DNA from 2 places in the Pseudoalteromonas sp. NZS11_1 genome. Region 1 is predicted to be linked to the other one. Evidence: predicted binding sites of a transcription regulator. Region 1 holds the regulator's gene; the other holds the start of a gene.

Evidence for each region. Region 1 encodes LexA, which represses DNA repair genes until DNA is damaged. Its sites were predicted from a motif close to TACTGTATNNNNATACAGTA; they were not measured.
Region 2: a site for LexA is predicted at 1,491-1,510, ahead of I6F44_RS11630 (SulA-like leucine-rich domain-containing protein). Genes of this name have one in related genera too.

What each region holds. Positions count from the first base shown of each region.
Region 1 is NZ_JADYXK010000017.1:13,665-17,090, forward strand. Features, by position in the region: gene I6F44_RS12665 (hypothetical protein) at 1-248, opposite strand, end outside; gene I6F44_RS12670 (hypothetical protein) at 562-942, shown strand; gene I6F44_RS12675 (PaaI family thioesterase) at 943-1,383, opposite strand; gene lexA (transcriptional repressor LexA) at 1,551-2,168, shown strand; gene coxB (cytochrome c oxidase subunit II) at 2,652-3,426, shown strand, end outside.
Region 2 is NZ_JADYXK010000014.1:86,274-89,699, forward strand. Features, by position in the region: gene I6F44_RS11620 (diguanylate cyclase) at 1-441, shown strand, start outside; gene I6F44_RS11625 (YchJ family protein) at 516-995, opposite strand; gene I6F44_RS11630 (SulA-like leucine-rich domain-containing protein) at 1,034-1,468, opposite strand; gene I6F44_RS11635 (tetratricopeptide repeat protein) at 1,766-2,230, opposite strand; gene I6F44_RS11640 (NCS2 family permease) at 2,349-3,426, shown strand, end outside.

The DNA of each region.
Region 1 (3,426 bases):
AAGTTCTCAAAAATTATTTGTGTTGGATTAACCACCTGAGATGCAATATCGTCAAGGGAGGCAACATAATCAGCCTGCGTAAATGGGTTATTAAGAGTACGTGTTGCAAGATGCTCCCCATGAACTTTATCAAGAGGGATAGCGCTCATGACTAAACCACCTAATAGCCAAGCTAAAATTTGTAATGCGAGCAAATAACCGAGCCATTTATGTAACTTGCGAGCATACTTAAATATTTTTTTATTCATGTTTTAGTCTTATTATTTTTAGAGGCTAGTTTATTACATTAATGGGATTAGTTACTGCGACATTTTGTCGCAGTTTAAACTATAGCTTACTGTAATCATTTAAAAATAAAAAAGATTACACTTAAATTGCTAACATGACTTATTTGTTTAATTGAGCTGAGTGTTTGATATCCAGCTAGCTTTAAACGCTAAAAAATACTTAAAAGCTGCGAAATATCTATATAAAGTGGTTAATAGAGCATAGTTGATTTGGTATAACGGTAAAACTGCGTTAAAGTTTGCAATGAAATTATTAGAGGATAAATACGAAACGATGTCGGAAATTCAATTTTTAAATGTAGATCTTGAGCTTGAATCAAAGCAAGATATTAGTTTGCTAGTGGCAGACTTGAAAAAAGTCGCGACGATTTTACATTATGACAAAGACGAATACCGTCAATTAGCGCGTATTGAAGCAACAGGTGTAGTAAACACGCCTGACAAAGCAATAAACCATATATGTGAGCTTATTGAATCGTGTTCGCGTAACGCGCTAAAACAATGGTTAAGCTGTTCACGTAGAACGTTTGATATTGGTTTTGAATCAGGCACTTCACCTAAGTGCTTTAATCAAGCCTTAGATGCAGATACATTACTACGTATATCTGCGATTGGTGCGGGTATGGAAATTACAATTTACCCAATCGAAAAGTAACTATCTTCGCTCTACGACTGCTGCGGTCATTTTTGATACGCAGCACAGCTCATTGCGGCTATTTGTAATTTTTATTTCCCACACTGAACTACGTTTGCCAATATGAAACGCTCTTGCCGTTGCTGTTAAAGTGCCGTTGCGAGATGCTTTTAAATGACTTGCGCTAATTTCCTGCCCCACGCAGTAAAATTTTGTAAAATCGACAACAAAGTTAGCTGCATAGCTGGCAACTGTTTCGGCAAGTACAACGTTAGCACCGCCGTGAACCATTCCCATTGGATTATGATGCTCAGGAATTGCCGGCATAGTGGCTACTAAGTAATCATCACCAATTTCAGTGACTTCTATTCCCATGGTTTTCATTAATGTTCCTTGGCCATCAATGCCTTGTTCTAACTGCTTGCACAGCTCTAAAGTGATGGGCTGGTACCAAATACTCATAATGACTCCTTTGCTTTTTTAATCATTTATAAATCTAGCTTTAGTTATATCCCTAAAATGTACACAAGTGAAATTACTTTGGCTATTTTAAGGCTTAATTTAAATTTGCGATTTTTATTTAACTGTATATACTCACAGTTAAATGTACTGTATGGAAAACCAGTTGTATGCGACCATTAACGAACCGCCAAGCTCAAATACTCGAACTAATTAAAGTTTTTATTAAAGACACTGGTATGCCTCCTACACGTGCTGAAATAGCGCAAACATTAGGTTTTAAAAGTGCCAATGCTGCTGAAGAACATTTAAAAGCACTTGCTAAAAAAGGCGCAATTAAAATGAAACCAGGTGCAAGCCGTGGTATTCAGTTAATTGAAGAAGAAGAGCCAGAACAATTAGGTTTACCGCTTATAGGGCGTGTTGCTGCTGGTTCACCTATTTTGGCGCAAGAGCACGTTGAAAGTCACTGCAAAATCGATCCATTAATGTTTAAACCGGCTGCAGATTTTTTACTACGCGTTAACGGTATGAGCATGAAAGATATTGGTATTATGGATGGTGATTTACTTGCTGTACATCGTACTCAAACCGCTGAAAACGGGCAAGTTGTTGTTGCCCGCCTAGATGAAGACGTAACTGTAAAACGTCTTGAGAAAGCGGGTCGTAAAGTATTACTTCATGCTGAAAACGACGATTTTGAATCTATTGAAGTAGATCTTGAGAATGAGTCTTTTAATATTGAAGGCTTAGCCGTTGGCGTTATAAGAAACGCTGATTGGATGTGACTTTAAAAATAGCTTTTAAACAAGCAGTTTTATAAATGCGTACTAATTAGTACGCATTTTTTGTTTTAAATTCGCACTAAAAATAGGGCATAAATAGCTCACTGACAATTTAAGCTGTAAATTTTTTTGCACTTATATTTTCCCCCTTCGAATGCGTTAAACCCCTTTGTTTTGCTCATCTTTTGAACTTCCTGTTACCTAGTTGGTTACTGATTTTTTATTAATTACTCAATATCACCTGATTGTTTTTTATACTAAAACTTGCTTGTTGTTCATTTTTTAGCTAATTATTAATGTGCTGAGCTAATAATAACTCACAGCTTTTTAGTTTTGAGAACACACAATATACACAAACACGTTGTTGGCGCAGCAAAACCAATCAATATTAAATGAGATTGACTAAAAAAATAAAAATAACGAATTGGCGTTTAAGCCGTATGCCTCTTCGCTTTGCATTCGCAATAGCATCAAAGGAGCCGTCACATGGGTAAACTGACCTCTACCTTGTGGCTTATATTATGTGTTTTTTCGCACCCAGTTTTGGCTAACAGCCAATACAATATGCGCAAAGGCGTAACCGATATAAGCAATAATGTATATCAGCTGCACATGACCATATTTATAATATGTTGTGTGATTGGGGTGATAGTGTTCGCAATTATGTTTTGGGCACTTATTCATCACCGCAAATCTAAAGGGGCTGTACCTGCCCAATTTCACGAAAGCACTAAAGTAGAAATACTTTGGACTGCAATCCCGTTTGTTATTTTAATTGCTATGGCAGTACCAGCCACTAAAACCCTAATTGCAATGGAAGATGCCAGCAAAGCTGATCTCACTATTAAAATTACAGGCTCGCAATGGAAATGGCATTATGAATATATGGGTGAAGATGTAGAGTTCTACTCTATTTTATCTACCCCGCAAGATGAAATAGCGAATCTTGCAGATAAAAATCCTAACTACTTACTTGAGGTTGATAAACCTCTCGTACTGCCAATAAATCAAAAAGTACGATTTTTAATGACTTCTGACGATGTTATTCACTCTTGGTGGGTACCTGATTTTGCAGTTAAAAAAGATGCGAATCCCGGCTTTATAAACGAAACATGGACGAACATAAACGAAGAAGGTACTTACCGAGGCCAATGTGCTGAGTTGTGTGGTAAAGATCATGGCTTTATGCCTGTTGTGGTGGTCGCTAAATCTGAGGCTGATTTTAAAACATGGCTTGCAGATGCAAAGCAGGCTAAACAAA
Region 2 (3,426 bases), on a different contig from region 1:
GCGCATTTTTCTAAAATGGAACGAAGCGCCTTACGAGAAAAAGTCGACTATGCACTATTACTCATCGATATAGATTACTTTAAGCAATACAACGATCTTTATGGTCATGTGCAAGGCGATACGGTTTTAAACCTTGTTGCACAAAGTATTACTAATAGTTTGCAAAGGCCAACCGATTTTGTTGCGCGTTACGGCGGCGAAGAGTTTGTAGTTGTTCTACCGCATACAAGCACTGAAGGTGCAATTTGTGTTGCTGATAAAATTAAACAAAATGTGGTCGATTTAGGAATATTACACAGATATTCAGAATATGACTTTGTGACTATTAGTATTGGCGGTGCAACCCTACAACCGTATGTAAATAACAAAAACACCTTGCAGATCGCAGATGAAAAAATGTATGAGTCCAAAATGCAAGGTCGTAACCAAGTGTGTTTTTAAGTTTAGCTAGCTAGTAAATCACTTTGCCACTTAAAAACACCTTGTAGGTGATAAATATTAAATAAGATTATTTATTACACGCTATGACATTTTTTGTACTTTTTATTGCTACCACATGGGCAGTCATCATTTCTGCCCACTTTAATATCTTCAACAGGATATATAGTGCCATCTAAATAACGCCATTGAGTGTTTTCTTTAATAAACTGCGATTTTTCGTGAAGCTCACAAAATAAGTTTTGATAAAAATATTGGGCTTTAAATTCTACAGTCCCAGTATTGTCATCATGGCTTGACCCAATTACATCAAGATTTATGAATCGACAGCTGTTAGCAAAATCATTGATTTCTTTAACCGGATTTTCAGCTTGTTTTTCTTTTGCGTAGGTTTGATAAACATATTCTGCATTTTTAAGAACATAAGCGCTGAATCGTGAGCGCATAAGTTGTTCAGGAGAGTCAGCTTGCTTAACAGATAAGTGAAGTGGCTCGCAGCAATCGGCATAATTGTGCCCACTGCTGCAAAAACATAATGTGGTATTGAGTGAAGTCATAATAATAATACAAAGTCTAAAACATTAGTTTAACAAGCTTATTGGGCGAGTGATATCTCTGTTGTTTGAGACTTTTTAGTAAAACAGTATAGTTTTGTATTCGTTTTACTTAAATCGAATGATAAATTCGTAAGTAGTTGGTTATTAACTATATCGGTCCAGGTAATTACCGCTGCAAAGTTTCCGTTATGTAATGCAGAATTTAATACATACTCTAAATTTACTAAGTGCTTTTGTCTAATAACAAGTAATTTACTTGTATCAATAGAGCATGAGTCAAGTAAAGCTTTGCTAGGTACATGATCTGGAGCAATTAGTAACGTCCATGCATTAGAGCTATTGTATTGGTGTAATACTTTTAAAAGCTCAAAGGTCGCTGAAATTTCATCTTCAATTTGAATCAAATTCACGCAATCGCTTTGCTCATCTTGTTGGTAACTTTTAACTGTTCTTACGGTAATAGGCTGTAACATAGGTTCACTCACTGGGTTTTTATACAGTATTCATATACAGTAGTTTATACAGTGCTTTCGTGCAAGCCTTTTATGCTATTTATTTGTACAGTTATTCAGCTTTTGATCATTATTTTTATTTTTTAATTTATAATTCTTTATTAATCAGGTTGTTATAGGGTTGTTTTTGAGAAGGTATTCTAAAAATAAATTTTTGCGTAGTGTCTTCATTTTGGGGTTTTATACTGTATAGGATTATCTTTGTAACCATATACAGTATTTTTTAACACTGCATACAGTACTTCTGCCATAGTTAGCTTATGTGTTTTCACTCGTGCGAGGGATCATATGAGAAAACTGGAGTTGGTGAATTTGTTCGTACAAACTTGCCGCATAACATTGAGCATCTTTAAATCGCTTAGTTTCGATATGTTTGCGTATATCTGTAACCGCTGCAGTGGCAGGGGCGTACCCTTGGCTACTTGCTAAGCTTAACCAAGCTACAGCATGAAATACACTTTGTGGCACGCCTTCACCTTTCACAAAAAATAAACCTAAATAAAACTGTGCTCTATGGTTTCCCGCCATTGCAGCAAGTCGCATCCATTTTGCAGCCAATGGAGCTTGATTATTTTTTAAATAATATAGGGCTTTATTTAACGTACTTTGCTCATCTTTTTTATTATCAACGGGCACAGAGGTATTTTCGGGTTGAGTAACAAAACCTAAAATATTATCTAGCTGTTGCTCTAAGTCTTGCTCACAAGGTGTTGTTTTAAGCATATTGGTTCATTTATTATTTTAACTACTTTAACAGTTTAGTATATAGCAAGGTAAAATGTCCTGTAAAAGATAATTTTTATGTTAAAATCTCGCCACTTTTTACTATCACAAGTTTATTATGTTCGAAGCCTTATTTAAACTGAGCGAAAATAATTCAACAGTTAAACGCGAATGCGTTGCTGGCCTAACTACCTTTATAACTATGGTATACATTGTATTTGTAAACCCGGCTATGCTCGCAGAGGCTGGGATGGATCAAGGGGCTGCATTTGTAGCGACATGTATAGCAGCTGCGATAGGCTGTTTTATAATGGGTTTATGGGCTAATTATCCATTAGCATTAGCGCCTGGTATGGGGCTAAATGCCTTTTTTACGTATGGTGTCGTATTAGGAATGGGTTATACCTGGCAAGCCGCGTTAGGGGCTGTATTTATGTCGGGTTGTATATTTTTGTTTTTAAGCTTATTTAAAGTCAGAGAGTGGATTATTAATGCCATACCTCTGGTGCTCAAGCGAGCAATCGCAACGGGTATAGGTGCTTTTTTAGCATTAATTGCCCTTAAAAATGCAGGCATTATTGTCTCAAGCCCGGCAACATTAGTGCAGTTGGGCGACATTACTTCTCCAGGACCGTTATTGGCTATATTAAGCTTTTTTGTAATTGCAGCGCTTTTATACCGCGATTTTAAAAGTGGCGTGCTTATTAGTATTTTATTAGTGACTGGCATTGCTTTAAGTTTGGGGCTTGTTGAATATCACGGTGTTATGGCTATGCCACCATCAATAATGCCTACTTTTATGCAGCTAGATTTTGCAGCCGCTTTTGATATATCAATGATGAGTGTTATTTTTGCTTTCTTGTTTGTCGATCTTTTTGATACTTCGGGTACATTAGTTGCGGTAACTCAAAAAGCAGGTTTAGCTGATGAAAAGGGTAACATGCCTCGTTTAGGGCGCGCATTAAGTGCTGACAGCTCAGCAACAATTGCAGGTGCGATGCTAGGTACGTCTACGACTACATCGTATATAGAATCGGTTGCTGGTGTATCTGTTGGCGGACGTACTGGCTTAACAGCTGTAGTTGTAGGTATTTGCTTTTTACTAATGATGTTTTTTGCACCGCTTGCACAAATGGTACCGGCTTATGCTACGGCAGGCGCTATTTTATATGTCGCTGTTCTGATGCTGCAAAATT